DNA from 4 places in the Bradyrhizobium sp. SZCCHNRI2009 genome. Region 1 is predicted to be linked to each of the others. Evidence: predicted binding sites of a transcription regulator. Region 1 holds the regulator's gene; each other region holds the start of a gene.

Region 1 (7,358 bases):
CTTCACCGCCGATCTCAATCCCAACTCGCTCGAGGTCCTGACCGACGCGCGCATCGAGCCGGCGATCGCCGAGAGCAATTCCGACGCGCCGATGCAGTTCGAGCGCCAGGGCTACTTCGTGCGCGATCCGGATTCGACACCCGACAAGCTCGTGTTCAACCGCACCATCGGCCTGCGCGACACCTTCGCCAAGGAAGTCGCGAAGGGGTGAGGCAAGCGGAGACCGCGGGACGCGTGTGGCTCAGCTGATCGCGTCCTGCCCGGCCTCGGTCAGCGTCGGCACGCCGTCGGTGAGTTCGACGAGGCCGCGCTCGGTGAGCAGCGAAAGATCTTCGTCGGCGACAGGGGACAGCGTCAGCCGGTGGGCCTTGATGTCCCGGAGAGTCCAGCGCAGGTGGATCGCCTTCTCGAGCGCGAGGTCGGCGAAGGGGTCTTCAGGGTCGTGGGCGTCCATCCCCTGAAAAGCACGTGCGGCGCAAAAAGTTCCCCCGCAGCGGCCGTGCAGATTTCCAGGATTCCCGTTCCGTTCTGCTAGGCGCGCTCGCGCAGCTTCCGGTAGCCTTTCCGCCCGTCGGGTAACGGGTGGTGTGGGGGCAATGGCGGAGCCGGTCAGGCCGCCGGGAGGGCGTCGCGGGATCGCGGGCGTGATGGCCGATGTCTGGCCGCCGCGCGGCGCGCTGGCCGGCGGCTGGCCCGCGATCGGGGCCGGTGCGTCGTCGGTGTTCGCCGCCCGCCTGAAGAGCTGGGCGGCCGAGGAGGCCGGGGCGGGCCGGCTGCTACCCTGGGTGCCGGTGGCGTTCGGGGCCGGCATCGCGCTGTACTTCACCGCCGATCACGAGCCCGTGCTCTGGATTGCCGCCACCACCGCGGCGCTGCTCGGCATCGTCGCCATCATGATGCGGCGGCATCGGCTGTTTCCGGTTGCCGTGATGATCGCGGCGGCGGCGTGCGGCTTCGCCGCGGCGACCGTCAAGACCGCGCGCGTCGCGCATCCGGTGCTGGCGCGGCCGTTGTATTCGGTGGCGCTGTCCGGCTTCGTCGAGGCGCGCGACATCCGCGAGCGCAGCGACCGCATCGTGCTGCGGGTGACGTCGATGGAGAGCCCGCGCAACGCCGTCACCATCGCGCGTGTCAGGCTCGCGGTGCGCAAGGGCGCGGCGCCCGAGGTCGGCAGCTTCGTGCAGCTCAAGGCGCGGCTGCTGCCGCCGATGGCCCCGGTGCGGCCGGGATCCTACGACTTCGCGCGCGACATGTTCTTCCAGGGCATCGGCGCCTCCGGCTTCGTGATGGGCGCGATCACGACGGCGACGCCGCCGCAGGCCGCCGGCTTCGGCCTGGGCTATGCGGCGGCCATGCAGGGTCTGCGCGATGCGATCGACGCACGCATCCGCGGCCGCCTGTCGGGCGACGAGCGCGCCATCGCCACCGCGCTGCTGACCGGCCGGCGCGACGCCATCACGCCCGATGTCAACGACGCGATGTTCGTCTCCGGTCTCGGCCATGTGCTGTCGATCTCCGGCTATCACATGGCGGTCGTCGCCGGCGTCGTGTTCTTCGCCGTGCGCGCGCTGCTGGCGCTGATCCCCGGCCTCACCATCAGCCATCCGATCAAGAAATGGGCGGCGGCCGCGGCGCTGGTCGCGGCGGCGTTCTATCTGTTGCTCTCAGGCGCGGAGGTCGCGACCCAAAGGTCGTTCTTCATGACGGCCGTCGTGCTGATCGCGGTCATGGTCGACCGCCGCGCCGTCACCTTCCGCACGCTCGCGGTCGCGGCGATGATCGTGCTGGTGGCGGCCCCGGAAGCGCTCGTGCATCCGAGCTTCCAGATGTCGTTCGCGGCAACGCTCGGCCTGGTCGCGCTGGTGCAGTTCGGCCTGCCCAGACTGTTCGCGACGCCGGACAGCTCGGCCACCCAGCGCATCGCGCTGTGGGGCGGCCGCGAGCTTGCGATGCTGTTGCTGGCCTCGCTGATCGCGGGGCTCGCCACCACGCCCTATGCCGCCTTCCATTTCCATCGCGCCACGCCCTATGGCGTGCTCGCCAATCTCGCAGCGATGCCGGTCGTCTCGGCGCTGGTGATGCCGGCCGGCCTGATGGGCCTCGTGGCGGCGCCGTTCGGGCTCGACGGTCCCTGGTGGACGCTGATGGGCCTCGGCATCGACTGGATGATCGCGGTGACGCGCTGGGTGGCGGCGCTGCCCGGCGCGGTCGGGCGCATCCCGGCCTTCGGCATCGGTCCACTGATCCTGGCCAGCCTCGGTGTCATCCTGATCGGCCTGCTGCGCACACCGCTGCGCTGGTCGGGCGCCGTGGGGCTCGTGGTGGCCACCGTGTGGGCCGCCGCGACGCCGCTGCCCGACGTGCTGATCGCCGGCGATGGGCGCGCGGTGGCGGTGCGCGGCCGTGACGGGCGTCTGCATGCGATGCGCATCGGCAAGGACGTGTTCGCCACCAAGGAGTGGCTCGCGGCCGACGCCGATGCCCGGCTGCCGGCGGATTCATCGCTCACCGATGGCGTCTCCTGCGACGAGGCGGGCTGCGTGGTCGCAATGGCCGACGGCCGATTCGCCGCCCTGACCCTGCGCGCCGAGGCGCTCGCCGATGATTGCGCCCGCGTCGCGCTCATCGTCACCGCGCGCGCCGCGCCGTCATCCTGCGCGGCGGCCGTCATCGATCGCGAGCGGCTGCGACAGCAGGGCGCCTTGATGCTGGTGCAGCGGGGCAGGAGCTTCGCCGTCACGCCGGCGCGTGCCGGCGGCACCGACCGCCCATGGTGGCCGGCGCCCGCCGAGGCCGGCGAGTTCGACACGACGCTGACGCCGCGCGCGCCGGCCGTGCGGCCTCAGGACGCGACGCCGCCGGAGACGGAGCAGGGCGAGGAAGACTGAGTGCCGGGCAGCTCGAACGTGCCGAGATGATACTCGGTGTCGCCAGGTCCATGTTGCCAAGTCCATCGAACAGCGAGGGGCTTTCGGCCAGCGTGAACGCAGCGCGCGGATAGCGTTGCCAGATGGCGATGTCGTCAGCCGTGACTGTCAGCCATCCGAACACAAGCATATTGCAGCCGGGCTCGGTGATCCCGGCGGCCTTGTTCCAATCGATCTTGTTGACCACGGCGGCAGGCTCCCCCGGCACATCATGCCGGCCGAGGGATGTCGTTCCTATCCGATGCGATGCCGGGGCGTGAGGTTCGCCCGAGAGGACTTTGCGCTTGCAGAACCCAAATCTCCCACGGTCGAAAGCTCGTTCACGACCGAGAGAAATGCCGATGCGGAGACCCCTCAGGTGATGCTGATGCGGCGAATCGGTGTGGCCTGCGAAGGCGGCACGTCCTCGGCGATGTCCGGGCGTCGCTGCGCTGGCTGCTTGCTGACCGGCAATTGCAGCACGGTGACGCGCTGGCCCTCGCAGAGCTGGGTCACCAGCACGTGGCGGCCATCGGCGAATTCGATCGCGTCGTGATGGCGATCGGGAATGTGAGTCTCGATGCTGTTGAACTTTGCGACGCGCTCGCGGATCGTCCGGGTCCAGAGCCAGCGGCTGTCGTAGCGGACGTCCTCGGCGAAGGCCAACTCGGTGCCGGGCAGCATGCAGACTGCGACGGTCGGCTCGCTCTCCAGCGCGAAGCCGCGGGTGGCGGTGCCACGGAAGGTCATCGAGATCAACGTCTCGCCGACCTTGGCGGGACGGGACGCAACCGCATGGAGGCTGTAGTCACACATCGGATCGCTCCTCGTTGAGAGATAGCCGACCCACGCTCCCCCCGGACAGGCGCAGGCCTCTATCAGAGTGGACATCGATGGTGATGTTAGCGCGCGCTTCGCGGCAATTCTGCGCTGATCTGCATCGCGTGTGCCCGCGGCCGATCACAAGCGTTTGAGCATGCCGCGCTGCACATCATGAGGTGCATTCGCGCGTGACGTATTTTGCTGGGCAGCCTCCGATCGGCGGCGAAAGCGCGTGCGCCCGCCGCCCATCGACCGATCCCATTCGCGATCAGTACTTGCGGTACAGCCCGACCAGCTTGCCTTGGATCTTCACCCGGTTCGGCGGCAGGATGCGTACCTCGTAGGCGGTGTTGGCCGGCTCCAGCGCGATCGATGCGCCGCGGCGGCGGAAGCGCTTCAGCGTCGCTTCCTCATCGTCGATCAGCGCCACCACGATGTCGCCGGTGTCGGCGGTCTCGTTGCGCTGTATCAGCGCCATGTCGCCGTCGAGGATGCCGGCATCGACCATGGAGTCGCCGCGTACCTCGAGCGCGTAGTGATCGCCGTTACCGAGCATGTCGGCAGGCACGCTGATGGTGTGGCTGCGGGTCTGCAGCGCCTCGATCGGGGTACCGGCGGCGATGCGGCCCATCACCGGCACTGCGACGGGGCGCTCGCCATCGTCCAGCGCGGGAGTGCTGGTGCGCACCTTGCCGAGATTGCCCTCGATCACCGATGGGGTGAAGCCGCGGCGGTTGTTGGCGGCCTGTGACAGCTCGGGCAGCTTGATCACCTCGATCGCGCGGGCGCGGTTGGGCAGCCGGCGGATGAAGCCGCGCTCCTCGAGCGCCGTGATCAGGCGATGAATGCCGGACTTCGAGCGCAGATCGAGCGCATCCTTCATCTCGTCGAAGGACGGCGGCACGCCGGCTTCCTTGAGCCGCTCGTTGATGAACCGCAGAAGTTCGTACTGTTTGCGCGTCAGCATCTCGACCTGGTCCCCGGTTTGTTGTCGTCCGAGTCCAGGAGCTGCGCCTCGCGCACAAACCGGCTGAGAGCGCCCTGGAGTCGGACCGTCATCGCGTCGCCCGCAACATACTAAAAACAAATCATGAACGGACACTATATGTTCGATGTGTGTTCCGCAATCCTAAAAATATGATGAACAGACCGGGCTTTACCGGGGAAGCGGCTCAGTTCGGCAGGCGCAGGATCTCGCACGGGCTGCCGGCAGGCGCCTTCGGAGCAAACGCCGGCCGGATCACCACCGCCTGCGAGAGCGCGAGATTCCCAAGCAGCGACGAATCCTGCTGGCTCACCGGGGTCGCAACCAGCGTGCCGTCGGCGCGCTCTTCGAGCCGCGCCCGCAGATAGTCCTCGCGCGAATCGTTCGGCCCGAGCTCGCGGCCGAGCAGGGCGGTCTCGCGCGGCATCACGGCCTCGTCGCGGCCGAGCAGCCGCCGAATCAGCGGCACCAGGAACAGGAGGGCGCAGACATAGGACGACACGGGATTGCCGGGCAGTCCGATCACCCTGACGTCGCCGAGCCGTCCGTGCATCATCGGCTTGCCCGGCCGCATCGCGATCTTCCAGAACGCCATCTCGACGCCCTCGGCTTCGAGCGCCTGCTTGACCAGGTCGTGATCGCCGACCGAGGCGCCGCCGGTCGTGATCAAGATGTCGGCCTTGGCCTCTCGGGCCCGGCGGATGCCGGCGATCGTCGCCTCCATCGTATCCGCGGCGATGCCGAGATCGATCGGGGTCCCGCCCTCGTTGCGCACCAGCGCCCGCAAGGCGTAGCCGTTGGAATAGACGATCTGGCCCGGGCCGGGCGTCGAGCCCGGCATCACCAGCTCGTCGCCGGTGGCGAGCAGCGCCACCTTCGGCCGGCGCCGCACCGGCAGCGCCGGATGATTCATGCTGGCCGCCAGCGACAGGTCGCGGTCGCTGAGCCGGCGCCCGGACTTCAGCAGCACCATGCCCTGGTGAAAGTCGACGCCCGCCGGCCGGATATGCCGGCCCTTGATCGCGGCCTCGGTGATCACGACGTGGCCATCTTCGGCGATCGTGTCCTCCTGGATCACCACCGCGTCCGCACCCTCCGGAACAACGCCACCGGTGAAGATCCGCGCCGCCTCGCCGGGTCCAACCACGCGATCGAACGGCCGCCCTGCCGCAACCTCGCCGATGACCTTCAGCCGCGCCTTGGCCTGGGCGGCGTCCGCCGCGCGCACGGCATAGCCGTCCATCGCCGACATTGCCTCGGGCGGCTGCGTCCGCAGCGCCGCGAGGTCCCGCGCCAGGATGCGGTGAAACGCTTCGTCCAGCCCGACCTGCTCCTCGGCCAGCGGCTCGGCGCCGGCGAGCACGGCGGACAACGCATCAGACACCGGCATCAGGGCCATGGGATTTCCTTCGGACGGAGACGGCAGATCGAATGAATCGCCTTCTAACCGAACGCGCACGGCGCGGCCAAGGGCCTAGGCCGCTCCCTGCGTTCTGACCGTCTGCTGTGGGCCGTTTCCGGGCCGCTGCCTCACGATCGCGCGAGAAAGTCTGCAATCAACCGCATGACCTCCTGCGGACGTTCCAGGCTCGGCAGGTGCGCCGTTCCGGCCAGCTCATGTCCTGACCCGTTCGGCATTGTTGCGGCGAGCAGCCTGCTTCGCTGCTGGATGTGAGGAAAGTCCAAGTCCCCCTAGATGACGAGCGATGGCGCGACGATCTCCGCGAGGCGCGGGAAGGCTGGTGCCATATCGAGAGTCGCGCCGGTTGGCGGCGCGCGGAGTGCGGCGGCGTTCTTCTTCAGGAACGTCTCGCGCGGCTCGCCGGAGATGCGTCCCTCGCGCTGCAAAGGACCGTCGACCCACAGATGCGCCTTGATAGCGCTGACCCGATCACAATCCTGTGCGGCCTCCTTGCGAGCAGGCAATCAGCGTCGCCGGCCGCCCCGGCGCGAGCGCGTCGACGACGGCGAGCAGGTCCTCGACCGGAGAATGAGCTTCCTCATAGGCGACCGTCTCACCAAATCCGCGCCGGTCATAGGCGATCGTCATATGCGTTGCCGCGACGCCCTCGATCTGCGCGCGCCACATGGACGAGCATTGGACCGTGGACCAGCCGATCTACGATCCCAGCACGATCGACTGCCCGGTTCTCGTGCTCGCGGCGGAATGGGACGTGGATGTCCGCTTCGGGATGGCGCACGACCTGTTCGTTCGCCTCGGGAGCGCGCCGTACAAGCGCCTGGTCGAGATCGGGCAGGGCACGCACATGATCCTGATGGAGCGGAATCGACGGCAGGCGTTCGACGCGGTGATCGGATTTCTGGACGAGCGCGTCGTGCCGGCGCGTTGATCGTCGCGCGGACGACCTGCACCGCGTCAGAGCGGATGCCGAATCCAGACATTCGGCTCGACATAGGCGGCATGGTCGTGCTCGACCGACGCGAGCACGGGGACGAGAGCAGCGGGCACCTCGATCTCACCCGAGCGATCGAAGGTCACGCCGGTCCATTGCGACCACTCGGCGAGCGTGCCGACGATGGTCATCGAGCACGGCGCGATCTTGACGATCTCGGCGCCGATGCCGGTGTGCTTAGGCGCCGGCTCGTCTGCGACCAGCGGATGTGGCGGGAGACGGGCCGGATGG
Region 2 (7,358 bases), 120 kb from region 1:
TTGCCCGTCCACGCGCACCTTCAGCGCGCGTCCACGCTTTTCGAACTCCCACGCATAGATCCCGCCCAGGGTCGGAAGTCGGATGTTGATGCAATTGTGGTCCGTGAGATCCTGCGGCTTCCTTGGCCGCGACCGCACGGCGAAATAGGCCGGTGAGCCGACCACGGCCATGCGCAGGTCCGGCCCGATCCTGACGGCGATCATGTCCTTGGCGACCTGCTCGCCGAGGCGGACACCCGCATCGAATCTCTCGGCGACGATATCGGTCAGTCCATAGTCGGTCACGACCTCGACCTTGATGTCGGGATACAGCGGAAGCAGCTTTTTCAGCGCCGGCCAGAGCACGGAGTCCGCGGCATGCTCTCCCGCCGTGATCCGGATCGTGCCGGCGGGCCTGTCGCGCAATTCCCTCAACCCCGCCAGTTCCGTTTCGATCTCATCGAACCGGGGTCCGATGCTCCGCAGCAGACGTTCACCGGCGGCCGTCGGGGCGACGCTGCGCGTCGTGCGCGCCAGCAGCCGCACGCCGAGCCGGGCCTCCAGATTGCGAAGGGCATGGCTGAGCGCCGACTGGCTGACGCCGAGCCTGGCAGCCGCCCGCGTGAAGCTTCCCTCCCGGGCGACAGCGAGGAAACCAAGGACGTCGTTCAGGTTCTCGCGCAGCATTCATGATTCCATTTCATAAAAGTATGCGCATTCTAGCCTCTAATGTTATCGCGGTCACAGCCTTAGGTTCAGCCCGGACGGCAAGGTTGACGACGCGTGATGCCGGCGTTGACCGCAGGACGGACAGGAGAACCGGATGAAGAAGAGAACCCTGGGCAAGAGCGGCCTCGAAGTGTCGGCCATCGGCTTCGGCTGCATGGGCCTGAACTTCGGCTACGGTCACGCGCTCGAGAAGGACGACGCGGTCAACCTTATCCGCGCCGCCTTCGATCGCGGCGTGACATTTTTCGACACCGCCGAAATCTATGGACCGTTCACGAATGAGGAGCTGGTCGGCGACGCCCTGGCTCCCGTTCGGGACAAGGTGGTCATCGCCACCAAGTTCGGCTTTGCGATCGACCCGGCGACCGGCCGGTCATCAGGGATGAACAGCCGCCCCGAGCGCATTCGCGCGGTCGCGGAGGCATCCCTGAAGCGGCTCAAGACCGATCGCATCGATCTGTTCTATCAGCACCGCGTCGATCCGGACGTGCCGATCGAGGACGTCGCCGGCGCGGTCAAGGATCTCATCGGGCAAGGCAAGGTCAGGCACTTCGGCCTGTCCGAGCCCAGCGCCCAGACCGTACGGCGCGCGCATGCCGTCCAGCCCGTTGCCGTGCTCCAGAACGAGTATTCGCTGTGGACCCGAGGTCCCGAGAGCAACGGCATCATTCAGGCCTGCGAGGAGCTCGGCATCGGCCTGGTGCCCTATAGTCCCCTGGGAAAAGGCTTTCTGACCGGCGCGATGAACGAGACGACCACGCTTGCCGACAACGACTTCCGCAGCACCCTGCCGCGCTTCACGCCCGCGGCGATGAAGGCCAACCAGGCGCTGGTCGATCTCCTCAAGCAGATCGCCGAACGCAAGGCATCCACGCCGGCCCAGATCGCGCTCGCCTGGCTGCTCGCGCAAAAGCCGTGGATCGTTCCCATTCCGGGCACGACCAAGCTCCATCGCCTCGACGAGAATCTCAAGGCCGCCGACGTCGAGCTCACTGCGGACGATCTCGCCCAGATGGAGCAGGCCGCAGTTGCGATCAAGGTTGAGGGAGAACGCTATCCCCCGCACCTGATGGCGACAACAGGGCGGTAGAACCCCTCTCCCACATCACCGGGCACTCCCATCGTGAGCGCCCGAAACCACCTGGAGGCGACGCGACGCCGGCGGCGCGTACACCCCACAGCTTCACCGAGATCGCGCCTTCTCCTTCACACCAAGGCGCGCCCTGAATTTCAGAACGGAATGTCGTCGTCCATGTCGCTGTTGCGTCCGCCACCGCCCGCCGAAGCAACCGCGCGGCGCGGCGGCGCCATCGACGGACCGCTGCTGCCGAAATCACCGCCACCCATGTCATCGGAGAAGCTGCCGCCACCGCCGCCCCGGCCATCGAGCATCGTCAGGGTGGAGTTGAAGCCCTGCAGCACGACCTCGGTCGAGTACTTCTCGACACCGCTCTGATCGGTCCATTTGCGGGTCTGCAGCGCGCCCTCGATGTAAACCTTGGCGCCCTTCTTCAAATACTGCTCGGCGACCTTGCAAAGACCCTCGTTGAAGATCACCACGCGGTGCCACTCGGTCTTTTCCTTGCGCTCGCCTGTCGCCTTGTCGCGCCACGTTTCCGACGTCGCAATGCTCAGATTGGCGATCGGCCGCCCATCCTGCGTGCGCCGGATCTCGGGGTCCTTGCCGAGATTGCCGACCAGAATCACCTTGTTCACACTACCCGCCATCACCACTCTCCCGCGGTTCTCGATCATCGGACCGGCCGTCCACACCGGCCTCACGGCGTCCGGTGGCTAACCCTTCCTCTCGCGGCGGACCCTATACGGTTGCCGCGCGGTCCACCCGCCCTGTCCATTGTTTATCCACATATAGCAGGCGGAAGGCCATTGTTCCAGTTTTGTTCGCGCGCATATGTCTACAACCGTGCGTCGAGTTCCACGGAACTCGATGGAACCGCAAGTTCTCGCAATGGAACCCGGAAAAAGTTCCCTTATTCACGAAAAAGGGATTAACTTTCATTAAGTTAGCCGGCCTCACTTCCTCCTCGGCTGTGGCTTTTGGGAGACGGTATCCAGGGTTGAATCGCGTATATTTGAGGATGGATTGGGGCCGCAAGCGTGGTCGCACCAACTTCACAGACGAGCGTCTCCGGGGACCATTTTGGAGACGCCCAACGCGGGAGACTTGGGATGAAACGAATTTTTCTCGGAGCTGTCAGCTTGATGGTTTTGGGGGCGCTGACGCCGGCGGGAGCCGCCGATCTCGCCGCCCGCCCGTACACGAAGGCCCCGGTGATGGCGCCGGCGCCGCTTCCGACCTGGGCCGGCTTCTACCTCGGTCTGCAGGGCGGCGGCGGCTGGGGCCGCAGCAACGAGACCTTCTTCGGGGCGCCGAATACGGCGATCTTTGCCGGCACCCAGAACTATGACACCAGCGGCGGCTTCGTCGGCGGTGTGGTCGGCTACAACTGGCAGGTCGACAACATCGTGTTCGGTCTCGAGGGCGACTATCACTGGGCCGACATCAACGGCCGGTCGGGCGTCGTCAACGCCGGCCTCGGCGATACCTACTTCACCAGGCTGCGCGGCTTCGGCGACATCAAGGGCCGCCTCGGCTGGGCTGCGGGTCCGGCGCTGTTCTTTGTCAGCGGCGGCGCTGCCGTCGGCGATCTCCAGCACCGCTACGACGCAGCGCTCAATGGTGGCGCGGCCAATAGCTTCGCTCAGAACAACTGGCGCTGGGGTTGGACGATCGGTGCCGGCGCCGAGTACATGTTCGCGCCGAACTGGTCGGCCAAGGTCGAATACAACTATCTCGACTTCGGCAAGAGCTCGATTCAGTACAGCGCGGTTCCGACCAACCGCTCCGAGTGGAGCGACACCGTGCACACCGTCAAGGCGGGCGTCTCCTATCACTTCGGCGGCCCGATCGTGTCGCGCTACTGATTGCACGCAAAAAGCGAATATGTCGAAAGGCCGGCCTCGCGCCGGCCTTTTTTGTGTGCCAGAACCGGCACTTGCCGAGCCGTTGTGTCCTTTGGGTGACGGCTTTTTACGGCGGAAGGAGCTATCAACGTCCGGCGGGTGGGCGTTGGTGAGAGCGTGCGTGCGGGCGTCGGACGTGGTTTGGGGAATGCGATGAGAAGGCTGTTGCTGGGGGCGACAACTTCGCTGGCGCTGGGGATTGCGCCGGCCATCGCTGCCGATCTGCCCGCGCGCACCTTCACCAAAGCGCCTGCGATGATCACGACGATCTATGATTGGAGTGGCTTCTATATCGGCCTGAATGCCGGTGGCGCAGCGGCCCGCACCTGCTGGACCAACAAGGTCAGCTTTGCCGGCGTGGCCGCAACCAACGCGGAAGGCTGCCATGATGCGACCGGCGCGCTGGCGGGCGGCCAGATCGGCTATCGCTGGCAGGCTGGCGGCTGGGTGTTCGGCATCGAAGGTCAAGGCAACTGGGCCAACCTCAAGGGCAGCAACACCAGCCAGTTCGCCCCGGCCGTGACCAACCAGACCAAGATCAACGGCATCGGCGTGTTCGCCGGCCAGATCGGCTATTCCTGGAACAACGTGCTCTGGTACGTGAAGGGTGGCGCCGCGGTCGCGGGTGAGAAGTACAACGGCCTCTCCACGGCCACGGGCGTGGTGCTCGACCAGTCCAGCGCCACGCGCTGGGGGGCTGCGGTCGGGACTGGTGTCGAGGTCGGCTTCGCCAAGAACTGGTCGGTCGCAGCCGAATACGAGCACCTGTTCATGGGCAACCGCACCCTCGGCTTCTCGGGTGTTCCCCTTGGAGCCGCGGGCCGGACCGATGCGGTCGGCCAGGACGTCGACATGGCGACGGTCCGCGTGAACTATCGCTGGGGCGGTCCCGTCGTTTCCAAGCACTGACCCTCGAGGGCTGACACTCGCGATCTCACGCGGCGGCGCCTGCCCGGCCTGTCGTCACTCACGCTGTGACACAGCTCCCCCGTCGGCACTGGCAGTCGCCGTCTTTACCCGCGCTTAAGCACGATCGGCACATCCCGTCACGCGGCTCGTCCCGGTCACGAGTTTGGAAAGCAGTCTCCCTTACAACCAGCCACAGGCCACCTTCGCGTGGGCCCGGATCGGAGGGATCCGGAGCGTGGTGTATTGGGACTGGGGAGAGACGAATGCAGAAGACGACCTTGATCTTGACCGCAAGCGCCGCGGCGCTGGGACTGGCGCCGGCCTCGGCGGCCGACTTCGCGACGCGCCCTTACAGCAAGGCGCCGCCGCCGGCCTATGTCACGCCGCTGCCGAGCTGGGCCGGGTTCTACCTCGGCGTCAATGGCGGCGCCGACTGGAGCCACAATTGCTGGACGCTCAACCGCGTCGGCGGCGTGGCGGTCGTGCCGACCCAGTCCGAAGGCTGCCACAATGCCTCGAGCGGCCTCATCGGCGGCCAGGTCGGCTATCGCTGGCAGGCGGCGAGCTGGGTGTTCGGCGTCGAGGCCCAGGGCAACTGGACCGACCTGAAGTCGTCCAATGCGAGCACGGCTGCGCTGGCCGCGGGCATCACCAACACCACCAAGACCGATGCGATCGGCCTGTTCACCGGCCAGGTCGGCTACGCCTGGGGCAACGTGCTCTGGTACGTGAAGGGCGGCGCCGCCGTCACCCACAACAAATACACCGGCACGGCGAATGCGGCCGCGCCCTTCCCGGTCGGCACGCTGCTGGATTCCGCCAGTGAGACCCGCTGGGGCGGCACCGTCGGCACCGGCGTCGAGTTCGGCTTCGCGCCGAACTGGTCGGTCGCCGTCGAGTACGACCACCTGTTCATGGGCTCGCGCGACATCAGCTTCCCGGCCACCGCAACCGTGCTGTCGCGCGTCGACACCATCAAGCAGGACATCGATATGGCGACCGTCCGCGTGAACTATCGATTCGGGGCGCCGATGGGCACGCGCTACTGAAAAAAGTCACCGCTCGCACGCATTCGGAAAGGCCGGCCCTCGCGCCGGCCTTTTTCGTGTCAACAGCCCGGCAGCGTCGCGGCGTTTTTGTGCTAAATATATGATTTATAACGCTTTTTCATTTCTGTGGCGGGCGCGTTACAGCCTCTCCGGGATGCCCTGTGTATGACTTGCCCATCGCTTGTCATTCCAACCTCCCGGGGGAGAATTTGATGAAGAAGTTGCTTGTGATCACGACGGCGCTCGTCGGCATCGCATCCGCCACATCCGCGTCGGCGGCCGACATGGCGGCCCGCCCGTACACCAAGGCGCCGCCGATGGTCGCGCAGATCCTGAGCTGGTCGGGCCTCTACGCCGGCATCCAGGGCGGCGGCGGCTGGGGCACCAGCAAGGAAACCTTCCTTGGCCGCTTCAACGCGCCGGGTTTCCTGGGCACCCAGAACTACAACACCAATGGCGGCTTCGTCGGCGGCGTGGTCGGCTACAACTGGCAGGTCGACAACGTCGTGTTCGGCCTCGAAGGCGACTATCACTGGGCCGATATCAACGGCCGCTCCGCCGTGGTCAATGCCGGCGTCGGCGACACCTTCTTCACCAAGCTGACCAGCTTCGGCGACATCAAGGGCCGCCTCGGCTATGCCGCCGGTCCCGCCCTGTTCTTCGTCAGTGGCGGCGCCGCGGTGGGCCAGTTGCAGCATCGCTATGACGGCGTGCCCGGCAACGTCTTCAGCCAGAACACCACCCGCTGGGGCTATACGGTCGGCGCCGGCGCCGAATACATGTTCGCGCCGAACTGGTCGGCCAAGCTCGAGTACAACTATCTCGACTTCGGCAAGAGCACGATCCAGTACAGCGCTGCGGCGCTCAACCGCTCCGAGTGGAAGGACACCGTTCACACGGTCAAGGCCGGCCTCAGCTACCACTTCGGCGGCCCGGTCATCGCAAAGTACTGATGCCTGCAGCCGACAGGTTCCGAGAAGGGCCGGCGAAAGCCGGCCTTTTTTGTTGCCCTGATGCCACTTTGTCGGCTCGCCACACGCGGAACCAAGTAACTGAGTGACATAGGCTTTCTGGAACTTGGCCGTAAAAACGCGGTTTGGCCGCGAGTGTGTCTTCAGGGTGACGGTAATCTGCACGGAACCGGGCTAAAGGAACCTCGTCAACTTGAACGGGTGAGTCTGTTTCGTGCGTAAGCTTATCGGTGCGATGCGGACTTCGAGGAATAAACTGGAGACTGGAATGAAGAAGATCCTGCTCGCGACCGTGGCCTTGGCCGCCCTGGCCGCTCCCGCTGCCGCCGCTGATCTTGCCGCGCGCCCGACCTACACCAAGGCCCCGGTTGCCGCGCCGGTGCTGACCTGGACCGGCTTCTACATCGGTGCCATGGGCGGCTATGCTGCCGAGGACAGCAGCGCGAACACGTTCGACCGCAAGGGCGGCTTCGCCGGCGGCACCGTCGGCTACAACTGGCAGCAGGGCGCCGTCGTGTTCGGCCTCGAGGCTGACGCAGCCTGGGCCAATATTTCCTCCAAGACCATCTTCGGCGACGAAGCCAAGATCCAGGATTGGGGCACGGTGCGCGGCCGCATCGGCTACGCCTTCGGCCCGGCTCTGCTGTACGCGACCGGCGGTTACGCCTGGGCCGACAGCAAGATCACCTTCGTGGGCTTTGGTTCGGACAGCAAGATCCACAGCGGCTGGACCGTC
Region 3 (7,358 bases), on a different contig from region 1:
CAACAGCTCCTCGCGGCTTGCTTTGTTGATGTCGAGCGGGAAGCGGTCGCGGTGGCGCAAGGCCCAGGCGAGCTTGGGGTCGATGTCGAGCGGCAGCATGCCTTCGTTCTCCTCGACGATCTCGTCGGCATCGAAGCCGTAGAACCGCATCAGCCAGTCGGCCTGGTACAGCCGGTGCTCGCGCACCAAGGGTGGCGCCTGCAGCGGCAGCGCGCGGCTGGCATCGGGGATCGGGCTGAAGGCGGAGTAATAGACGCGCTTGAGCTTGTAGGCGCCGTACAGATTGGCCGAGGTCGACAGGATGACGCGGTCGTTGGCGTCGTCGGCGCCGACGATCATCTGCGTGCTCTGGCCGGCCGGCGCGAAGCGCGGCGGCTTGGCCCGGCGCACCGTCTTCTTCGCCTCCGCCGTCTCGTCGAGCTTGAGCCGGAGACGGCCCATGGTGCGGCGGATGGCGCGCTGGTCCTTTTCCGGCGCGAGCGTCGTCAGGCTCGCCTCCAGCGGCGTCTCGATGTTGATGCTGAGCCGGTCGGCATAGCGGCCGGCCTCGGCGATCAGCGCCTCGTCAGCCTCCGGGATCGTCTTCAGATGGATGTAGCCGCGGAAGCGATGCTCCTCGCGCAATTTGCGCGCGACGTTCACGACCTGCTCCATCGTGTAGTCGGGGCTGCGGATGATGCCCGACGACAGGAACAGTCCTTCGATGTAGTTGCGGCGATAGAAGTCGATGGTCAGCTTCACCACCTCGTCGACCGTGAAGCGCGCGCGGGCCACGTTGGAGGAGGCGCGGTTGACGCAATACAGGCAATCGAAGTTGCAGGCATTGGTCAGCAGAATCTTGAGCAGCGAGATGCAGCGTCCGTCCGGCGCATAGGAATGGCAGATGCCCATGCCGGGCGAGGTCGAGCCGAGCCCCTTGCCGTCGCGGGAATCCCGCATCCCGGTACCGCTGGAGGCGCAGGACGCATCGTACTTGGCGGCATCGGCCAGGATCTCCAGTTTGCGCATCAGCTCCATGGCTTTGAATCCCTTTGATTCCATTCGTTGAATCACACCCGGGTCAATCCCGATTGACTCTCTCGAAGGCGTTAGCTTTATATTAGAACGTATCATGAACAAAGAGGGTCGTCGCGGGTTCACTGCCTGATCACTGAAACAACGGCAGCGCCCGCACGATGGATTGAAGAGGAGCGGCGACGGATGACCGGCGCACGCATGGATACGCTCGCGCGTCTGCGCGGCCGCATTGCCCGTCTCGAGGCGGGAGATGGCGCACATGATTTGCGCCGGGTCGCGCTCGGCCATGACGAGGCCGACGCGACCTTGCAGGGCGGGCTCGCTACCGGCGCGCTGCACGAGGTGTTCGCCGAGACCGGCCGCCAGGCGGCAGCCGCGACCGGCTTCCTGTGCGGGCTTGCCGCGCGTGTCGCCGCGCACCGGCCCCTGATCTGGATCCGGCAGGATTTCGCCGAGCGCGAGATGGGCGCGCTGTCGATGAGCGGGCTCGCCGAGCTCGGCCTCGATCCGCGCCGCATCGTCATCGTGCGCGCGCCCGATCTCGACCACGCCTTGCGCACCGCCGCCGACGCGCTCGCCTGCGATGCGCTCGGCAGCGTGATGCTGGAGGTGTGGGGGGAGACGCAAAAGCTCGATCTCGTCGCCAGCCGCAAGCTGACCCTGGCGGCGCAGGAATCCGGCGTCACCGCGCTCATGTTGCGCATTGCGGCTGCGCCCGAGCCGTCGACCGCGGAGACGCGCTGGATCGTGCGCACCGCGCCGTCACCGCTCGTTGCCCCGTGGATGGCGTGGGGCGCGCCGCGCCTCGATGTCGAGCTCATTCGCAACCGTCACGGCCAGACCGGACGATGGATCATGGAGTGGACCCCCGATGCATGCCGTTTCAACGAACCGGCGGCGGATCCTCAGCCTGTGGCTGCCGCGCCTGCCCATCGATCGCATCAAAAGACAGCGGGCACTCACAGGCGCTCCGCCTGAGAGCAAGCCGCAGGTCGTCGTCATCAAGGACGCCAATGCGCTCTTGATCCATTCGCTGGACGAAGCGGCGGCGTGCCACGGTGTGTCGCTCGACCAGCCCTTGGCGAATGCCCGCGCGGTCTGTCCCGACCTCGTCGCGCACGAAGCCGATTTGGCGGCTGATGCAAAGATGCTGGAGAGCATCGCCGACTGGTGCGACCGCTTCACGCCGCTGGTGGCGCTCGACCCGCCGCATGGGTTGTCGCTCGACATCACCGGCTGCGTGCATCTGTTCGGCGGCGAAGCCAGGCTGATGCAGTCGGTCTGCGACGCGCTGACCGCGCATGGCCTCATTGTGTCGGCGGCGATCGCCTCCAACGCCGTCTGTGCGCATACACTGAACCGCCAGGTGCATGGCCGCATCGTGTCCGACGGCGAGGAGGCGGCCGCGGTGGCGCCGCTGCCGGTGGCCGCCCTCGGCGGCAGCGAGGCCATTACGCTCGGCCTGCGCCGAGCCGGCCTCAAGACCATCGGTGACGTCGCCGCGCGCGGCCGCAACGAGATCACCGCGCGGTTCGGCGCCGCCTTCACCCGCGTGCTGGCGCAGGCGCTGGGCGAGGCCGATGCGCCGATCAGCCCGCGCAAGGTCCCGCCGGACTACATCGTCGACAAGCGTTTTGCCGAGCCGGTCGCGACCGACACGGTGATTGCGGCCAGCCTCTCCCGTCTGGCCGCGATGCTGGTGGCGGCGATGGCGCAGCAGGGCAAGGGCGCGCGGCGGCTGGAGGCCTGCTTCTTCCGCACCGATGGAATGGTGCGCGTGATCACGGTCGACACCGGCCAGCCGGTCACCGAGGCCGCAATCATCGACCGGCTGTTCCGCGAGCGGCTCGAGGCGCTGAACGATCCGCTCGATCCCGGCTTCGGCTTCGACATGATCCGGCTCGCTGCTGGCCGCAGCGAGATCGTGGTGCAGCAGCAGCGCGATCTCGATGCCCATGTCCACGACAATGACGAGCTGTCGGCACTGATCGACCGCATCGCCGCGCGCATCGGCGGCAAGCGCGTGGTCGTGCATCTGCCGGTCGACACCCATGTTCCGGAGCGCGTGGCGCTGCCGCTGCCGGCGCAGCAAAATCTTGCCGCCGCCACTGCTGTCGCCTGGCCAGAGCGCGCCGAGGGCGAGCCGCCGCTGCGACCTCTGCGGCTGTTCGCGCACCCCGAGGCGATCCAAGTCATCGCCGGCGTGCCGGACGGCCCGCCCGCGCGCTTCGTCTGGCGCCGTGCCGCGCATGCGGTGGTCCGCGCCGAGGGCCCGGAGCGCATCGCGATGGAATGGTGGCGGCCGGACGGGCAGGGCCTCACGCGCGATTATTTCCGCGTCGAGGACGAGCACGGCCTGCGCTTCTGGCTCTATCGCGACGGGTTGTATGATCGTGAGTTCGAGCAGCCGGAGGGCCTGCCGGTGCAGCCCGCCTGGTACATGCATGGCCTGTTCGCATGAGGGTCGGGATCGCACATCTCTCGCGGCGATCTCGCTGCTCACCCTCCCCTGGAGGGGGAGGGTGGGCTCGCATGCGCGCATGCGAGCCGGGGTGGGGTGACAGACCATCCGCGTGCACGGTGCCGATTTTCGCCGGAGCCGAGACGCCCACAGCCCTAACGTGTCGACGTCAGGACGACCGATTGTTGGGCTCACCCCACCCCGCCGCGCGCTGTGCGCGCGTCGACCCTCCCCCTCCAGGGGAGGGTGGGCAGCTGCGCAAGCCGCTTGGTGAGGGGCTGTCTTTCGTATCGCATGGGCAACGCGCCGCCCCAGCCTTCGCAGCCGCGCCATGACTCCCATCCCCTATGCCGAGATCGGCGTCACCACCAATTTCTCCTTCCTGCATGGTGGTTCGCATCCGCAGGACTATGTGCACCAGGCCGCCGAATATGGCCTCACCGCCATCGGCATCGCCGACCACAACACGCTGGCCGGCGTCGTGCGCGCCTATAGCGAGCTGAATAACGACCGGCTCAGCTACAAGCCGAAGCTGCTCTACGGCGCGCGGCTGGTGTTCACCTGCGGCACGCCGGACATCCTGGTCTATCCGCGCGACCGCGCGGCCTACGGCCGGCTGTGCCAGCTGCTCACCCGCGGCAAGCGCGGCAGTGACGCGGACAAGGTCGCCAAGGGCGATTGCCGCCTGAGCTTCGAGGACCTGTTTGAGTTCATCGAGGGACAGTTGCTGGTGCTGATGCCGCCGCATCGCTTCGACGAAGCCGCGCTCACCACCATTCTCACGCGGCTGAAAGACAGCCCCGCCGAAGGCGTGTGGCTGGCCGGCAGCCTGCTGTATCGCGGCGACGACCGGCGCCGGCTGGCGCGGCTGTCGCGCCTCGCAGCTTCAAGCAAGGTGCCGCTGATCGCCACCAATGACGTGCTCTATCATCATCCTCGACAGCGGATGCTGCAGGATGTGCTGACCTGCATCCGCGAGAAAGCCTCGATCGAGGCCATCGGCCGAAGGCTCCAGGCCAATGCCGAGCGCCATCTCAAGCCGGGACACGAGATGGCGCGGCTGTTCCGTGACCACCCCGACGCCGTGACCGAGACCCTCCGTTTCACCGACCGCATCGTGTTCTCGCTCGACCAGCTCAAATATCAATATCCCGACGAGCCGGTGCCGCCCGGCAAGACCGCGCAGGGGCATCTGCAGGATTTGACCTGGGCCGGCGCCAAGACCTATTTCGGCAATGACCTCGACGACCGGCTGCGCGCTGTCCTCGACAAGGAGCTGGCGCTGATCGCCGAGCTCAACTACGCGCATTACTTTCTCACCGTCCACGATATCGTGCGCTACGCCCGCAGCCAAGGCATCCTGTGCCAGGGCCGTGGCTCGGCGGCCAATTCGGCCGTGTGCTACGTGCTCGGCATCACCTCGGTCGATCCGACCAAGATCGACCTGCTGTTCGAGCGCTTCATCTCCAAGGAGCGGCTGGAGCCGCCCGATATCGACGTCGATTTCGAGCATTCGCGACGCGAGGAGGTGATGCAATATGTCTATCGCCGCTACGGCCGGCACCGCGCGGCGATCATCGCCACTGTCATCCATTATCGTCCGCGCAGCGCCATTCGCGACGTCGGCAAGGCGCTGGGCCTGACCGAGGACGTCACCTCGGTGCTCGCCGACACCGTGTGGGGCAGCTGGGGCGACGGCCTCTCCGACATGCAGGTGCGCCAGGCCGGGCTCGATCCCGCCAATCCGATGATCCGCCGCGCCGTGGAGCTGGCATCGGAGCTGATCACCTTCCCGCGTCATCTGTCGCAGCATGTCGGCGGCTACGTGCTGACGCAGGATAGACTTGATAGTTACGTCCCGATCGGCAATGCCGCGATGGACGACCGCACCTTCATCGAATGGGACAAGGACGACGTCGATGCGTTGTCGATGATGAAGGTCGACGTGCTCGCGCTGGGCATGCTGACCTGCATCCGCAAATGCTTCGACCTGATCGCCGATCACAAGGGCAAGCGATACGTGCTCTCCGATATCCGCTCGGAGGACGATAACGAAGTCTACCGGATGCTGCAGCGAGGCGAGTCGCTCGGCGTGTTCCAGGTCGAGAGCCGCGCGCAGATGAACATGCTGCCGCGGCTGAAGCCACGGACCTTCTATGATCTCGTCATCGAGGTCGCGATCGTCCGGCCCGGGCCGATCCAGGGCGACATGGTGCATCCCTATCTGCGCCGCCGCAACAAACTGGAGAAGGTGAGCTATCCGTCGCCGTCGCCGGATCACGGCCCGGCGGATGAGCTCTACAAGGTGCTGCACAAGACGCTCGGCGTGCCCTTGTTCCAGGAGCAGGCGATGCGGATCGCGATCGAAGCCGCCAAATTCTCGCCCGAGGAGGCCAACGGCCTGCGCCGCGCGATGGCGACCTTCCGCAACGTCGGCACCATCGGCTCTTATGAAGAGAAGATGGTCAGCAGCATGATCGCGCGCGGCTACGATCCCGCCTTCGCCAAGAGCTGCTTCGACCAGATCAAGGGCTTTGGTTCCTACGGCTTTCCGGAAAGCCATGCCGCGAGCTTCGCCCAGCTCGTCTATGTCTCGTCCTGGCTGAAATGCTTCCACCCCGACGCGTTCTGCTGCGCGCTCTTGAACTCGCAGCCGATGGGTTTCTATGCGCCGGCCCAGATCGTCGGCGACGCCCGCAAGAACGGCGTCGAGATCCGCAACATCGACGTGTCCTACAGCTTCGCCGACAACACGCTGGAGGAAATGGGTGGCAAATACTGCGCCGTTCGCCTCGGCTTTCGCCAGATCGACGGCTTCCGCCGGATCGACCGCGACGAGGAGCGGATCAGGAAATTGTCGGAGGCGCTGCGGAGGAAGGCGCAGCCTGCTCCAACATCTTCAAAAGGTGCTGGGGAGGCTCTCTCCCCATCGTCATTCCGGGGCGCGCGCAGCGCGAGCCCGGAATCCATACTCCCGATCGTGGTTATGGATTCCGGGCTCGCCCTCCGGGCGCCCCGGAATGACGGCGTGGGTGGAGTTGTTTCTAACTCGCAAACGCTTGGTGCATTTGGAGAGCATGCAAACGCATCGCCCCGCAACGATAACGAGACACAAGCCGACATCTTCGACCGCGAGGACGACTGGGCCGACCGCATCATCCAGGCGCGCGAGCGCCGTCCCTTCACCTCGCTCGAAGACTTCGCTCGCGACACCGCTCTGCCCAAGCGCGCGCTGCTGCTGCTGGCCGATGCCGATGCGTTCCGCTCGCTCGGGCTCGACCGTCGCGCCGCGCTCTGGGCCGTGCGCCGGCTGCCCGACGACGTGCCGCTGCCGCTGTTCGAGGCTGCCATCGCCCGCGAGCAGCCGGACGAGGGCGCCAGGCCGCTGCCCGAGATGCCTCTACCGGAGCACGTCGTCGCGGACTATCAGACCATCCGCCTGTCGTTGAAGGGGCACCCGATGGAGTTCCTGCGCGAGCGTTTCGCTGCCGAAGGCGTGCTGGCCTGCCGCGACGTCAATGATGCCAACGACCGCCGTCGCGTCCGGTGCGCCGGCGTGGTGCTGGTGCGGCAGCGGCCGGGCAGCGCCAAGGGCGTCGTGTTCATGACCCTGGAGGACGAGACCGGCATCGCCAACATCGTGGTGTGGCCGAAGGTGATGGAGACCTTCCGCAAGGAGGTGATGGGCGCGCGCCTGGTGCTGGTCGAAGGCAGCATCCAGAGCAGCCCGGAGAAAGTGGTCCATCTCGTCGCCGAGCGCCTGGTCGACCGCAGCGCCGATCTCGCGCTGCTGTCGGACGACCGCCTCGGCGCCGTGCCACACGGCCCGATGCCCGCCGAGCCGCTCAACGACGACCGCCGCGATCATCCCGACACTCCC
Region 4 (7,358 bases), on a different contig from region 1:
CAGAACCGCGAGCGACTGAAGGCCGAGCGATTGGCGCGTGAAGCGGCTGACGGCGCCGGCAAACAGCCGAAGAAGCTGGCGTGAACCGCCAGCCTCTTCCCGTCGATTTCGGCGGGCATGCCGTCGCTTGCTCAGCTGCGCGGGGGCGTAGCGGTAAGCTGGTCCCGCGGCCGTTCACGATCGGTGTGCGTCGAGGTCGTTGAGGGGAGCGCGCCCGGCCGCGCTGCGGGTACCTTCTTGACCGGCGCCGGCAGCAACCCTTCGCGGATGGCCTGCTTGCGCGCGACTTTGCGATGGCGCCTGATCGCATCGGATTTCTCGCGCGTCTTGCGCTCCGATGGCTTCTCATAGGATCTGCGGCGCTTCATCTCGCGGAATACGCCTTCGCGCTGCATCTTTCGCTTCAGGATGCGCAACGCCTTCTCGACGTCGTTGTCACGAACAAGAACCTGCAAAAGTGTCCTCCTTGTCTTCATCTCTATCGATGAAATTCGGTTGGCAAAGCCGAGCGGCGCTGCGGCGGGGCGAACGGCGCGCTCAGCAGAGCGGCGTCAATGAAACGTGTTGCTCACAATGTTATGAGTCACGATACGTGCGAGACACGGTGATCCCCTTCGTCGGAAGGCGGGAGCACGAGTGTCTCTCAGCCATCGATGGCCATGCCGTTACCGATGGTGCTGTGAAGATAGGGGCAATCTGCTGATATTGCCAGCGCGAGCCGACTCAACGGTTCCGGCCCTCGGCAAACTATATTTGCCGCGCGGCCTTGTAATCCCCGAGAAAATCTCTACCTTGAGGTAGTTCGATTAGCCGCTGTGCCTTTCTGAATGTGCCTGTGGGCTATTTCCAAAAGTCATCGCTCAGTTGAATGAGATCGCGTGATGGTCGCGCGGTGAATGATTTGGAGATAGACATGCAGGGTACGGTCAAGTGGTTCAATGGCCAGAAGGGCTTTGGTTTCATTCAGCCGCAGGATGGCGGGAACGACGTGTTCGTTCACATCAGCGCTGTTGAACGCGCTGGTCTCGCCGGTCTGGCTGAAGGCCAGAAAGTCAGTTTTGAGGTCAAGACGGACAAGATGCGCGGTAAAACCAGCGCAGAAAATCTCGCGCTGGTCTGATCGCACTGATCTGACGTCTCTGACGTCTTGGGCCATTTCACGGATGTACTGAAATGGCCGGTTTGCCCGCTCGATCCTGTATTGAGCGGGCTTTCTGCGTCTCGACGGTAACCCGCGTTTCCGGAAGGATCAGTCGATGGCCACCAAGAAGATGTCAGAACGCTCCCCCGAAAGCATTGCGCGGTCGGAGCGCCAGCGCGTCGCCGCCGAGGACGGGGCGAAGGCGCGCGCCGAATGGGATCAGCGCGCGACCGCGGTCCGCAAGAACATGGAGCGGCTGCGCGTGTTGCGGCTCGCCAAGGAAGCGGAAGCTGCGCAAGCGGGTTCTGACGCGGCGCCTGCGCCGAAGCGGCGGAAGAAGGTCGCTCGCTAGGGCGGTTTCGTCTCGCCTTCCGACGTCGGCTGCCCGGTGGAACTATCGGAACTTCAGATCCGTTGCCGGTGCTCGAACAGACGGGCGATCCATGCCTGATCATTACGTCTCAACCGCGTCCCGCGTACAGACCCGACCTTCGTACCGAGGAGGCTGACGTGGCCAAGTCGACAGCTACAGACGTTCGCATCGCCAAGGACGAGACGCAGCGTGGAGGCCAGACGATCGCATTCGCGCTCGCAATCGGCGCCACGCGGCAGGTCTGTCATCTCGAGACCTGCTTTTGCACCCGCAACCAGGCGTTCGCCTATCTGCAGCGAAACCGCACGGCGTTCGAGCAGATGGCGCGCGAGCAGTTCGCCCGTGGCGAGGTGACCGACGGCGTCATCCATCTGCACATGATCTGAGGCGATCCGCCACACGCGGGCCTCTGAAGACGCTGCCCGACGCGCAACGCGCCGTTGCTGCTACTCCGCCTTCTGTTTGACCGGAAGCGGGACGCGCTCATAGGACGCGGGCAGATTGACGGGCCGGTAGTCCTGCGATTCCGCGATCCGCATCAGCACGCTCTCGTGGATGAACGCGCCCTCGGGAATGAAGCGCGGCTCGCAATTCGGAACGTACAATCCGAAATGCGCCTTGCGCTCCGGCCACTCCTTGTACGTCGCGCTCTTCGGCAGCCATTCCAGCAGCCGCCAGGCCGGCGTCATCGAATCGTGCAGGGGGCCCTGGACGCTCGGCGCCACATAGGAGAACGGACTGTTCTTGCGCTGCACGCCCCAGGCGAGCTGATTCACCGTGCGCGGATTGACCGTCAGCCCGGCCTCGACCGCCTCGTCGATCATCCACAGCAGCGGATATTTCGAAGCCGCCGACCGCACCTCGGGATAGCCGCCGCCGACGTCGGAATGCACGCCGGCGAACCACACCTGTTTGGCGTCCTGCGGTCGCGCCTGCGCCTTGTTGAAGCGGTTCGGCGTGAAGGTCTGCGGCATCCCCCACGGCTTCAGCCGGAACATGCAGCGGCGCTCGTCGATCGCCGCAGCCTGACGGAAGATCTTCACGCTCGGGTTCTCGATCGTGAAGGCGAGCTCCTCGAGGCTCGGCAGCGCAAACAGCCGGTCGGTGCGCGGCACGATCACGCTCGCCACCGTGTCCCACACGCCGACGAAATGGATCGTCGGCCAGCGCGTCGAGGTGATCCGCGCGAACTGCGCGGCCTGGTCGGCGCGGCTCTCCGGGATCGGCCCGTCCTCCTCGGTGCTCTCGAGCTCCTTGGTGATGCCGCGCCCGGCCTTCGGATTGTCGGAGGAGTACTTCTTGTAGGCAATCACGCCTGGGCCGACGAGATTGATCTGACCCGGCGAGATCAGCCCGATCTTGTGGATCAGCCCGGCCAGCACGCGCACGGTGTAGGCGCCCCGCGAGAAGCCGAACAGGAAGATGCGATCGCCGTCCTGGTACTGCGTGGCCAGGAAAGAGTAGGCGTTGATGACGTTGTCGTCGAGGCCGTAGCCCGTCGCGAGCCCCAGCACCATGTTGAAATTGGCCTTGAAGCGATGCCAGCTGTCGGGCTGCGTCAACGTGCCGACGCCGGGATCGTAGAACACGACCTGATGCGGTGTCGTCTTGTCGGTCTTGCGCAGGCACCGATAAAGCTTGAGCACGTTCGAGATGTTCTCGCTGATCTCGTTGCCGGTGCCGTCGCAGCAGATGACAATATTCTTCATGGCAAAGGAATGTCCGCAATAATGCTACCGCAACGAGTGTAGAGCATCCGGCTGGTGTTGGGGAGGTCGGTTCCCTATGGCACTTCGTCTGGGTCGCTGTTGCGCGCGGCGCGGCGGACATCGCGAAGTGACTGCGGGGCGCCGTTGTACGAACGGATGGTCACCCGACCAGTCCTGCCGCCCCACGCCTGCTGCCCGTGTCCAGAGTTGTCAGTTGGTCACGGCATCCGCAAGCAAAACGGCCGGATCTCTCGACCCGGCCGTTTCGACATCTCGTTCAGCTTGAAGCCGCGCCCGTGACGCGTCCGGCTTCTGCATCAATCCTGAATTTCGGCGCGCTCTCTCAGCTCGCCTTGGCGACCGGGGCAGCGTCCGCCGCCTTCTTCTCGATGGCGCGCTTCAGCTCCAGCGCGCGCGGCGACAGGGTCGCGGCGTTGGCCTTGAGCAGATAGGCATCGAGGCCGCCATTGTGGTCGACGCTCTTGAGCGCGTTGGTGGAGACGCGCAGGCGCACGTTGCGGCCGAGTGCATCCGAGATGAAGGTCACGTTGCACAGGTTCGGCAGGAAGCGCCGCTTGGTCTTGATGTTGGAGTGGCTGACCTTGTGGCCAACCTGGGGACCCTTGGCCGTCAGTTCACAGCGCCGCGACATGGCAATAAATCCTCTCTCATCCCCGCACCCTTCGTCCGCCTGTGTCGGCGGGCCGCGGGGGTCCAAAACTCGTCCAGCTCGTCTCTGGGAGATGCGGTCGTATAGGGGGGATGCGGCTTTTCGTCAAGGTTTTGAAGGCCGCAGCGAATAGAGGGAGCCGGGCCGGCGAACCCGAAGGGCGCGACCCATGCATCCTCCTGGTCGGGCCGAAATCGCCAACCAGCAGAAAAGCAGGCGTATAATCAATAGTATAGCCGATAGTTTAGACCATATAAAGGGCGCATTCGGACGTGATGGATGGATATCCCGCGAACAGTCCGAAATGCCGGAATGGCGGCATGCTGGCGCGGTCGGAGGTTCGCGGCTCGGTTCCGGCAGAGCTGCGGATGACGGTCTGAGTGCTGTTCAGCTGCAAAGCGCTGGACAAACCGCCATTGTCGGACGGTTCGCGTTGTTTGAAGGCGTTTTTGGCTTAAGTAGCAAGGACGGCGCGTCGGATCGGTCCGGCGCTCAGGCAGGCGGATCGGTAGGATCATTCGTCACGTGACCATCATCTCGGTTCCCTCATTTCTCTCCTGTCGCCTGGCCGCGGCCGGGGCAGCGCTCTGCCTGTTGTTGCTGGCGCAAAACGCCCAGGCGCAGGCTCGGTTGGACGCTCAATACGAGGCTTCCCTGGCTGGCATCCCCGTCGGCAAGGGCACCTGGGCGGTCGAGATCGGGGATGATCAGTATGGTGCCGCGGCTCAGGGCGGCACCGCCGGCCTGCTCAAGAGCTTCTCGCAAGGATCAGGCACCGGCTCGGTGCAGGGGCGCGTCGTCAACGGCGCCCTGGTCGGCCAGAGCTACCAGGCCTCGACCACGACGGGAAAGAAATCCGAGCAGATCCGCATCAATCTGCAGAACGGTACTGTGAAGGACTTCGCCATCGAGCCGGCGCCTCCGGTCGATCCCGACCGCATTCCGGTGACGGATGCCCACAAGCGTGGCGTGCTCGATCCGATGACGGCCTCTCTGGTGCGCGTGCCGGGCAACGGCGAGCTGCTGTCGCCGGACTCGTGCCGCGGCGCTGCGCCCGTGTTCGACGGCCGCATGCGCTACGAGCTCAAGCTCGACTACAAGCGCATGGAGAACGTCAAGGCAGACAAGGGTTATCGTGGCCCGGCCCTGGTCTGCGCGATCTACTTCACGCCAGTCGCGGGCTACATCCCGGACCGGCCGGTCATCAAATATCTGGCTCAGGCCCGCAACATGGAGATCTTCTTCGTGCCGATCGCCGGCACCCGTGTGCTGGTGCCGTTCAAGATGGTGATCCCGACCCCGCTGGGGACCGCGATGCTGGAAGCGACGTCGTTCATCACCCAGGCGGCGCCGCACGTCGCCAAGACCCAGTAGTGCGTCGTTTCGCTGCTCCTCCACATCGGAATCTCGTCGTTGCGGCACAGCCCCGTCAGCGGCCGTGGCGTGAAGGCCTGACGGCATGCCGTCCGCTATCGCTTGAATCCGATGGAGATTCGGGGTTCGCGCTGCATGATCTCCGGACTGACGGGCTCATGAGCTCCGATTTGTCGGGACCCCCTATGGATACTGTCTGCTGCGCGTGAATCCGTTTGACTCTTCCCTGATTCTGATTCGACTCGGGACGCGCTGAACGCGCGCCAGTTCCATCGCGAAAGCGTTGCTTGTGGAGCCCGCGAAAACTTGATCTAGTGCTGGCTTGATGGCAGAGCGCGAGATGTTGCGGTGAACGAAGCCGGAAAGCCGACGGAGTCAGCGATTCCTTCGCGATTCGTTCTCAAGGCGTTCCGAAGCTTAAGCTGCGTCACTATATGCGTCACAATGTGAGACAGGGGTCAGCATCGCAGCCTCTCCAGACACACGATTATTCCGCATCCGTCGCGCGTGAACGGCGCGCTTCCAACGCCGGCTTCGAGACCCACATTTAACGAATGGCTTTTTCGTCCTCTTCGGCTGCCTCGCCTTTCGAGCGCACGTCCGACCGCGCTCCCGGAAGCGGCGTCACCGCCGTGCTCGGCCCCACCAACACCGGCAAGACGCATCTGGCGATCGAGCGCATGCTCGCGCATTCCTCCGGCATCATCGGACTGCCGCTGCGGCTGCTCGCGCGTGAGGTCTACAACAAGATCGCCGATCGCGTCGGCAGCGAGGCCGTCGCGCTGATCACCGGCGAGGAGAAGATCAAGCCGAAAAATCCGCGCTACTGGGTGTCGACCGTCGAAGCGATGCCCAGGGATCTCGACGTGTCGTTCCTGGCCGTCGACGAGATCCAGATCGCGTCCGATCTGGAGCGCGGCCACGTCTTCACCGACCGCATCCTCAATCGCCGCGGTCGCGACGAGACGCTGCTGCTGGGTGCTGCGACGATGCGTCCCATCATCGAGCGCCTGCTGCCGGGCGCGTCGATGGTGACACGGCCACGATTGTCGCAACTCGAATTCGCCGGTGATCGCAAGATCACGCGACAGCCGCGCCGGACCGCCATCGTGGCGTTCTCGGCCGACGAGGTCTACGCCATCGCCGAGCTGATCCGCCGCCAGCATGGCGGCGCCGCTGTCGTGCTGGGATCGCTGTCGCCGCGAACCCGCAACGCGCAGGTGGCGATGTTCCAGAACGGCGACGTCGACTATCTCGTCGCCACCGATGCGGTCGGCATGGGGCTCAACCTCGACGTCGATCACGTTGCCTTCGCGTCCGACCGCAAATATGACGGCTATCAGTTCCGCCGGCTCACGCCGTCGGAATTTGCCCAGATCGCCGGCCGTGCCGGACGCGCGACGCGCAATGGCACGTTCGGCACCACCGGACGTTGTGCGCCATTCGAGCCCGAGCTGGTCAATGCGCTTCAGAACCATGCCTTCGATACCGTGAAGGTGCTGCAATGGCGCAACTCCCGGCTTGATTTCGCGTCCTTGAGCGCGCTTCAGGTCTCCCTGGCGGTCGCGCCGGCGCATGAGGCGCTGACGCGCGCGCCGATTGCGGAGGATCTGCGCGTGCTCGATCATGCCGCGCGCGATGCCGAGGTGCGCGACATGGCTCACGGCGCGGCCGCGGTCGAGCGTCTGTGGGAAACCTGCCAGATTCCCGACTATCGCAGGCTGGCGCCGGCCGCCCATGCGGAGCTGGTGACCACCGTGTTCGGCTTCCTGATGCAGAAGGGGCGTATTCCGGACGCCTGGTACGCGGCCCAGGTCGATCAGGCCGACCGCGTCGATGGCGACATCGATACGCTGTCGGGGCGGATTGCACAGATCCGTACCTGGACCTTCGTGGCCAACCGGCCCGACTGGCTGCGCGACCCTGATTATTGGCAGGGGATTACCCGCGAACTCGAAAATAAATTGTCAGACGCCCTTCATGAACGGCTCACGGAGCGTTTCGTTGATCGTCGTACCAGTGTATTGATGCGGCGCCTGCGGGAGAACAGTGTTTTGAATACGGAAATCGGCAAGACCGGCGAAGTGATCG

Evidence for each region. The regulator LexA, encoded in region 1, represses DNA repair genes until DNA is damaged. The targets are predictions, from matches to a motif close to TGTTCNNNNTGTGTTCNG.
Region 2: the regulator LexA is predicted to act here: its motif matches at 2,597-2,614, upstream of QX041_RS11380 (single-stranded DNA-binding protein).
Region 3: the regulator LexA is predicted to act here: its motif matches at 1,101-1,118, upstream of QX041_RS02460 (putative DNA modification/repair radical SAM protein).
Region 4: the regulator LexA is predicted to act here: its motif matches at 5,663-5,680, upstream of QX041_RS18800 (helicase-related protein).

Annotation. Positions count from the first base shown of each region.
Region 1 covers NZ_JAUEUH010000002.1:699,650-707,007, forward strand. The annotation lists gene QX041_RS10770 (glutamine--tRNA ligase/YqeY domain fusion protein) at 1-211, shown strand, start outside; gene QX041_RS10775 (hypothetical protein) at 242-454, opposite strand; gene QX041_RS10780 (ComEC/Rec2 family competence protein) at 597-2,888, shown strand; gene QX041_RS10785 (hypothetical protein) at 3,282-3,722, opposite strand; gene lexA (transcriptional repressor LexA) at 3,997-4,695, opposite strand; gene glp (gephyrin-like molybdotransferase Glp) at 4,901-6,112, opposite strand; gene QX041_RS10800 (hypothetical protein) at 6,406-6,639, opposite strand; gene QX041_RS10805 (alpha/beta fold hydrolase) at 6,605-6,802, opposite strand; gene QX041_RS10810 (hypothetical protein) at 6,819-7,064, shown strand; gene QX041_RS10815 (hypothetical protein) at 7,091-7,358, opposite strand, start outside.
Region 2 covers NZ_JAUEUH010000002.1:818,083-825,440, reverse strand. The annotation lists gene QX041_RS11390 (LysR family transcriptional regulator) at 1-666, opposite strand, end outside; gene QX041_RS11385 (aldo/keto reductase) at 803-1,798, shown strand; gene QX041_RS11380 (single-stranded DNA-binding protein) at 1,939-2,436, opposite strand; gene QX041_RS11375 (outer membrane protein) at 2,899-3,654, shown strand; gene QX041_RS11370 (outer membrane protein) at 3,847-4,602, shown strand; gene QX041_RS11365 (outer membrane protein) at 4,866-5,651, shown strand; gene QX041_RS11360 (outer membrane protein) at 5,864-6,604, shown strand; gene QX041_RS11355 (porin family protein) at 6,891-7,358, shown strand, end outside.
Region 3 covers NZ_JAUEUH010000001.1:549,807-557,164, forward strand. The annotation lists gene QX041_RS02460 (putative DNA modification/repair radical SAM protein) at 1-1,017, opposite strand, end outside; gene QX041_RS02465 (DNA repair protein) at 1,201-1,995, shown strand; gene QX041_RS02470 (DNA polymerase Y family protein) at 1,889-3,478, shown strand; gene QX041_RS02475 (error-prone DNA polymerase) at 3,810-7,358, shown strand, end outside.
Region 4 covers NZ_JAUEUH010000005.1:84,626-91,983, reverse strand. The annotation lists gene QX041_RS18840 (hypothetical protein) at 1-84, shown strand, start outside; gene rpsU (30S ribosomal protein S21) at 132-455, opposite strand; gene QX041_RS18830 (cold-shock protein) at 914-1,120, shown strand; gene QX041_RS18825 (transcriptional regulator) at 1,257-1,493, shown strand; gene QX041_RS18820 (hypothetical protein) at 1,652-1,900, shown strand; gene QX041_RS18815 (DUF2235 domain-containing protein) at 1,961-3,223, opposite strand; gene rpmB (50S ribosomal protein L28) at 3,567-3,875, opposite strand; gene QX041_RS18805 (DUF3108 domain-containing protein) at 4,491-5,267, shown strand; gene QX041_RS18800 (helicase-related protein) at 5,822-7,358, shown strand, end outside.